One region of the Aminobacter sp. P9b genome, then DNA from elsewhere that is predicted to be linked to it. Evidence: predicted binding sites of a transcription regulator. Region 1 holds the regulator's gene; each other region holds the start of a gene.
The links. Region 1 encodes LexA, which represses DNA repair genes until DNA is damaged. Its sites were predicted from a motif close to TGTTCNNNNTGTGTTCNG; they were not measured.

Region 1 (2,266 bases):
TCGATGGCCACGACCTGGCTGCGCGTTGCCGCTCTGCCGCTTGCGGCTCTCGCCCTGCTGGCATTGATGAATGCGGAAGCGCCGGACGTGCTGGTCTCGGAGGACGCGCGCCTGATGGGCGTACCGGTTGGTGCAGGCAGGCTTGCAGTCAATCGTGCTCGGCCAAACCAGTTCACAATCGACAATTGGAAACGTGCCTTGGTGACCGAGGACGTGGTCGGCCCCACGCGCCTGGGGCCGGCGAACCAGAGCAAGCGGAACAATGCGACCAGCCCAGGCGTCGCAAGCCCTTCCGGCAGTGGCACTGCCTTTTCCTGCGCCGACGGCTTGTGTCTCGTCGAGCACCCCTCGGGCGTGCAGGTTGCTCATGCAGAAAGCGCGGTAGCCGCCAGGCGCGCCTGTGCCACCGCTGACCTTCTTGTCGTCAACGACGCCACTGCAGTCAACGTGTGTACGCACTCAGCTGCGATCGTTCTCACCAGCCGTGAATTGGCACGCTTGGGAAGTGCGGCGATATTCCTGACGCCTGGCGGGGGAGGCGTTCCTCAGCAGGTCGACATCCGCCACGCTGTGGCCACGCCATACCGGCCCTGGCATGCGCAACGAGAATTCTCCCGCGAGGCGAGGGGACTGCCGCCCTATCGGCGGGAAAGTAAACGTCAGGGCGCACCGGAGCCGGCAACGCCAGCTCAGTAGGTCGCGCGCAATGCGCTCCCGACATGCATGCAAGGATCAGTAGCGGCGGATCAGCCCGACGAGCTTACCCTGCACCTTGACCCGGTCAGGCCCGAAGATACGGGTTTCATAGGCCGGATTGGCGGCTTCCAGGGCGATCGAGGCGCCCTTGCGGCGGAAGCGCTTGAGGGTTGCTTCCTCGTCATCGACCAATGCGACGATGATCTCGCCGGGATTGGCGGTATTGGAACTGCGGATGACGACCGTGTCGCCGTCGAAGATGCCGGCCTCGATCATCGAATCGCCCTTGACCTCGAGCGCATAATGCTCGCCGCCCATGATCATATCCGGCGGCACCGAAATCGAATGAGTCTTGTGCTGGATCGCGTCGATCGGCACACCGGCGGCGATGCGCCCCATGACCGGTATGGTGACCGCCGCGCCGACGTCGTCGTCATTGCCGTGCGAGAACGATCGCGATGGCTCCGGTTTACGGCCAAGGCTGCCCTCGATGACGCTCGGCGAGAACTTTCGTGCCGCGTTGAGGCCGGGCGCGATCGAATCGGGCAGGCGCAGCACTTCAAGCGCACGTGCCCGGTTGGGCAGGCGGCGGATGAAACCACGCTCCTCGAGCGCCGTGATCAGCCGATGGATGCCGGATTTGGAGGCGAGGTCCAACGCCTCCTTCATTTCGTCGAAGGATGGCGGGATGCCTGCTTCCTTCAGCCGCTCGTGAATGAACAGCAGAAGCTCGTGTTGTTTGCGCGTCAGCATGGCCACCCCTGAGGAATCAAAAGAAAAACAAACCCGGAACAAACGCTATCTGTTCCAGTTGTGTTCTGCAACTGTTTATATTTCCTGAAGGGGCCGACGCCGGCGGCGAAGCCCTGCGTAGCGTGCAGGCTGAATTTTCCGTATTGCTGGAACGGCCTTTGGGCTCGGAGGGCGGTCAGGGCGCCGCGACGACGCCCGCCAGAATTGCTTGTCGAAGACGGGGAGCAGTTGCTCCCCGTCTTCTGTTTAGAATGAGGCCTGGAGGCGCAGGAACCCGCTCACAGAGCCGTCGCCGGCATCGTCCAGATTGTCCGCATAGACGAGTTCGGGAGTGACGACGAAGTTCTCAACCAGAGTGTAGGCCACATTGGCGACCGCCACGAGATTGCTGTCGTCGTCGTAGGCGAGTTGTGCGTTGAAGCGTGTCTTTTCGCCAAATTTGGCCGAACCGCCGCCCCAGACGGCCCAGGAACCGCCCCAGTTGCCGTAGTAGTTGCGGGTGTCTGCCTCCGACTTGTAGCCGACCATGCCAAACAGCGAAATGGTGTCCGTCACATCGACGTCGACCCGCGCCTTGCCTGCCCACACATCGTTGCGGCTGTCATAGGCGGCAACCGTGGCGACCTTGCCCCAGCCCTGGGTGAACGAGCCGCCGGCGACGACGTTCGGGACGTAATCTTCGACAGCGTTCGTTCCGGACCCCGTTTCGAGAGCGATCGTGGCGGCGAACCCGAGTGGGCCGGTATAGGTGTAGGAAATCTGCTGGGTGCGGAAAGGACCGAAGCCCAGCAACCAATCGTTGATGACGTCTCCAGCG
Region 2 (2,266 bases), 2.4 Mb from region 1:
ACAGCACGGCAAATTCGTCGCCGCCGATGCGCGAAACGAGTTGCGCGCCGCTACAGGCGCTCTCGAGCCGCCGGCCCACCTCTCTGAGGCACTCGTCGCCGACGACATGGCCGAAGGTATCGTTGATCTGCTTGAAGCCGTCGAGGTCGAGCAGAAGCAGCGCGCCGGGGGCGGGGTGCTCGGCACACAGCTCGGTCCATGCCGCCAGCTTCGACTGGAACTGGCTGCGATTGGCAAGCCCGGTCATGACGTCGATCTCGGCGAGATAGCGCGTCTGGTCGGCGAGTATCTTCTCTTCGGTGATGTCCTGCTTCAGGCCGAAGATGCGCACGGCGACGCCGTCCTCGCACTCGACGCATGCGGTGATGCGGATCCAGCGGCGATTGCCCTTGGCCGTGATGATCTCGGCGTCCAGGCAGAAGCCGGTGCGCTCCGCGATCGCCTGGCTGCGCCTGACATGGAGCTCCGCCGCCGACTCCGGCGTATAGCACGTGACGATTTCCTGGCGTTCGAGCGCCGACCCGCGCGGTAGATCGAAGATGTCGTAGACGACGTCGGTCCATACCAGCGCCTGGTCGGCGAGGTTGCATTGCCAGACGCCGATGCGGGCGGCTGCCGAGGACCTGTCGAAGATCTTCTGGCTGTGTGCAAGCGAGGCGGCCTGCTCGCGGATCAGCGTCGCCTGCGCCGCCAGACGCGCCTCGAGTTCCGCGATCCTGGCCGCGCCGCGGCGCGAAAGGGCGCCCGGCCGTCCGACTTTTCGCATAGGCAGCCTGTGGCGCATGGCGAGGTCGATCACCTTCTCTTTGATGCGCCTTATATTCGCACACAAGCATTTAAGATTCCCTATCCGGCGCCCGGCACCGCGCGCTTTACCGGCATTCGAGTGAGCGCAAGCAACTGCCACCGATGTTCTTTAAATGTTCTTGCATCAGCATGTGATCTATGCTTGTCTTTCAAGAAATCGTCCGCGACCTGATCGTGCGTTTAGGGCAGCCGGGCGGAGGGGGCAGCATGGTTTCGCGCGTGCGCACTGTTGCATTCCAGGGCATAGAGGCGGTTCCCGTCGACGTGCAGGTGATGGTCGCGCCGGGGAAGGTCGGCATGCAGATCGTCGGCCTGCCCGACAAGGCGGTGGCCGAAAGCCGCGAACGTGTGCAGGCGGCGCTGCATGCCTCGGGTCTGTCGATGCCGGCCAAGAAGGTCACCGTCAATCTCGCACCCGCCGACCTGCCCAAGGAGGGCAGCCACTACGATCTTCCCATCGCGCTCGGCCTGATGGCAGCACTTGGTGCGTTGCCGGGCGACGCGCTCGCCGCCTATGTCGTGCTCGGCGAACTGTCGCTCGACGGCACGATCTCGGCGGTTGCGGGTGCGCTGCCGGCGGCCATCGGCGCCAATGCCGAGGGCAAGGGGCTGATCTGCCCGGCGGCCAGCGGGCCGGAAGCCGCCTGGGCCGGCGCCAGCATCGACATCCTGGCGCCGCGCAGCCTGATTGCGATTGCCAACCATTTTCGCGGCACGCAGGTGCTTTCGCGGCCCGAAGCCGGCATCCGCGCGCCGGCCACCGGCATCGCGGATCTTGCCGACGTCAAGGGCCAGGAAAGCGCCAGGCGCGCGCTCGAGGTGGCAGCGGCCGGCGGCCACAACCTGCTGTTCGTCGGTCCTCCCGGTGCCGGCAAGTCGATGCTGGCGGCGCGCCTGCCCTCCATCCTGCCGCCGCTTTCGCCCAAGGAACTGCTCGAAGTCTCGATGATCGCCTCGGTCGCCGGCGAACTGGCCGAGGGCAAGCTCACGGACCGGCGGCCATTCCGTGCGCCGCACCATTCCGCCTCGATGGCGGCGATGGTCGGCGGCGGCTTGCGGGCGCGGCCCGGCGAGGTGTCGCTCGCCCATCACGGCGTGCTGTTTCTCGACGAATTCCCCGAGTTTTCGCCGCAGGTGCTCGATTCGCTGCGCCAGCCGCTCGAAACCGGCGAATGCATGATCGCCCGGGTCAACCACCGCATCACCTATCCGGCACGGATCCAGCTGGTCGCGGCGATGAACCCGTGCCGCTGCGGCATGGCCGGCGAGCCCGGCTACCGATGCCTGCGCGGCACGCGCTGCCAGTCCGACTATCAGGCGCGTATCTCCGGCCCGCTGCTCGATCGCATCGACCTGCGCATCGAGGTGCCCTCGGTTTCCGCCACCGACCTGATCCGCGCCGGCAAAGCGGAGGCGAGCGCCGATGTCGCCGCCCGCGTCGCCCGGGCTCGCACGGTCC
Region 3 (2,266 bases), 1.3 Mb from region 1:
TTTCGCCGCCCCCTCCGGCGAAGGCCTGCATGGTCGACCCGGCACAGGAAACGCCTGCGCCAGGGAGCGACACGCAGCATTTGTTCAATCGTCGGATGCGCCAGCCGATCCTTGCGCAAGTCCTGAAAGACCTTTTCGCTCACCGGACACGCAACCCACCGCGTCTAAAACCCGCGGCTTGCGTACCAACGCCTTGGCGCTTGCGCAACAAGCCTGCAGTAACAGACGGAAATTGCCCGATTTCTTCTCCGGCAGATTTCGAGGCGGCCTTTCTCGCATAGTATCCCGCCTGGCCGCCAAGGTCAAAATTGCCAACCTTCCAAACTGCGAAGACATGGTGGCACACCTTGAAATCAAGATTGGCTTATTTTTCGCATTCTCGTTTGAAACCGATAGGTCACTGCCAATCTTCAATACGCACAATGAAAGCAACTGACGCAGCCTCCACAGCGCCTGCTGTGCCTCATCGCCAACGTCACTGAAAAACATGAGACAGCCCACCAGTCCCAAGAACTTTGGAACGTTACCTTTTCGGGGGATCGCCTACAGTTCCCAAACGGGAGGGATGCGCGAAAAGACCTGCTGAATGGAGATACAACTCCGCAGTTCAGCCGTCACGTGCTACCGGCGGGAGGAATCATTGCCCTTCTGGGCAACCACGATCTCGGCGTCGAGCGTCTTCACCGCCAGCCCGCGCGCTATGCCTTCGGCATCGGCGCCGTTGCGCGCCTGCACCGCCGCCTGCTTCCTGGTGATGATAAGCCCCTGCTCCAGCGCCCGTGGTCGTGAGGTCACACGCGCCCAGAACGGCCGGTTGCTTGACCTTGACCGCGTGAAGCGCGCGGCCATCGTCAGCCGGCCGACGTGGCGCACCGCATCTTCGGTCCAGCCTTCGGCCAAGCGGGCACCGGGCTCGATCAGCAGCAGCCAGTCGCTCCTGGCCTGCGCGATGCCGGCCTTGATGCCGCCGCTGGCCAAATAGGCGCAGCCGGCATGCTCGGCGACATAGTGCGTCTGGTCGGCCGAACCGAGGTCGCAGACGATCACCTCGCGCACCACGCCCTCTACGGCGGCGCCGACCAGCGAGGCCAGCGTACGCGCCAGCCCCTCCTCGTCGTCTTTGGTTTCGATCAGAACGCTCAACATCCCTAGCCGCATATCCGAAAGCCGGCCGGAGCGCCAGTTTTGCAGCCAGGCCGACAAAGTTCTTGCTTTGTTCTCATTTCGGAAATAGGAATAGTTTCATGCTGGACGAATCGACGGACGGCGCCTTTCCCTTCGGGAGACAGTGAAATGGAACCCATTGCGCGTGCCGATATTGCTGCCTTCAAGGGCGGCGGAGCCGGGATGGCCAATGCCATGATCGAGGAAAGCGGCCTGCGCATCAACCACGAGCGCAGGCGCGGCCGCGGTGCCGGCGTCAATCCTTCCGGTCGCTACGAGCCGGTCAGCCGCCAGGTCTTCGACGACGGCTGGAGCACCATCGAGGAGCTGCCGCCGTTCAAGACCGAAGTGCAGGTCGAGAAGCCGCGCACCATCATCACGCGCAACGAATCGCCCGACATTTCCTTCGACCGCTCGATCAATCCCTATCGCGGCTGCGAGCATGGCTGCGTCTATTGCTTCGCCAGGCCGACGCACAGCTATATGGGTCTCTCTGCCGGGCTCGACTTCGAGTCCAAGCTGTTCGCCAAGCCCGATGCTGCGCGGCTGCTCGACCGCGAGCTGTCGAAGGACGGCTACCAGCCGCGCACGATCGCCATCGGCACCAACACCGACCCCTATCAGCCGATCGAAAAGCACTGGCGCATCATGCGCGAGGTCCTCGAAGTCCTGGAAGCGCGCAATCACCCTGTCGGCATCGTCACCAAGTCGGCGATGGTTGTCAGAGACATCGATATCCTGAGCCGCATGGCCGAGAAAGGCCTGGCCAAGGTGGCGCTGTCGGTCACAACGCTCGATCGCATGCTGGCCCGCACCATGGAGCCGCGTGCGGCAACACCGACCAAGCGGCTTGAGGCGATCCGGCAACTGTCGGATGCCGGCGTTCCTGTCTCGGTCATGGTGGCACCGATCATTCCCGGACTCACCGACCAGGAGATCGAGCGCATCCTCGATTCCGCAAAGGCCGCCGGTGCGACCGGCGCCGGCTACGTCATCCTGCGCCTGCCGCTCGAGGTCAGCCCTATCTTCAAGGACTGGCTGCTGCGCCATTACCCCGACAGCTACCGCCATGTGCTGTCGCTGGTCCGCTCGATGCGCGACG

Region 2: the regulator LexA is predicted to act here: its motif matches at 911-928, upstream of WHT83_RS04585 (YifB family Mg chelatase-like AAA ATPase).
Region 3: the regulator LexA is predicted to act here: its motif matches at 1,204-1,221, upstream of WHT83_RS10785 (PA0069 family radical SAM protein).

What each region holds. Positions count from the first base shown of each region.
Region 1 covers NZ_CP150082.1:3,475,376-3,477,641, reverse strand. The annotation lists gene WHT83_RS17110 (ComEC/Rec2 family competence protein) at 1-696, shown strand, start outside; gene lexA (transcriptional repressor LexA) at 733-1,449, opposite strand; gene WHT83_RS17100 (porin) at 1,696-2,266, opposite strand, start outside.
Region 2 covers NZ_CP150082.1:917,947-920,212, reverse strand. The annotation lists gene WHT83_RS04590 (diguanylate cyclase domain-containing protein) at 1-799, opposite strand, end outside; gene WHT83_RS04585 (YifB family Mg chelatase-like AAA ATPase) at 1,015-2,266, shown strand, end outside.
Region 3 covers NZ_CP150082.1:2,189,127-2,191,392, reverse strand. The annotation lists gene WHT83_RS10795 (hypothetical protein) at 85-489, opposite strand; gene WHT83_RS10790 (glycosyl transferase family 2) at 622-1,146, opposite strand; gene WHT83_RS10785 (PA0069 family radical SAM protein) at 1,294-2,266, shown strand, end outside.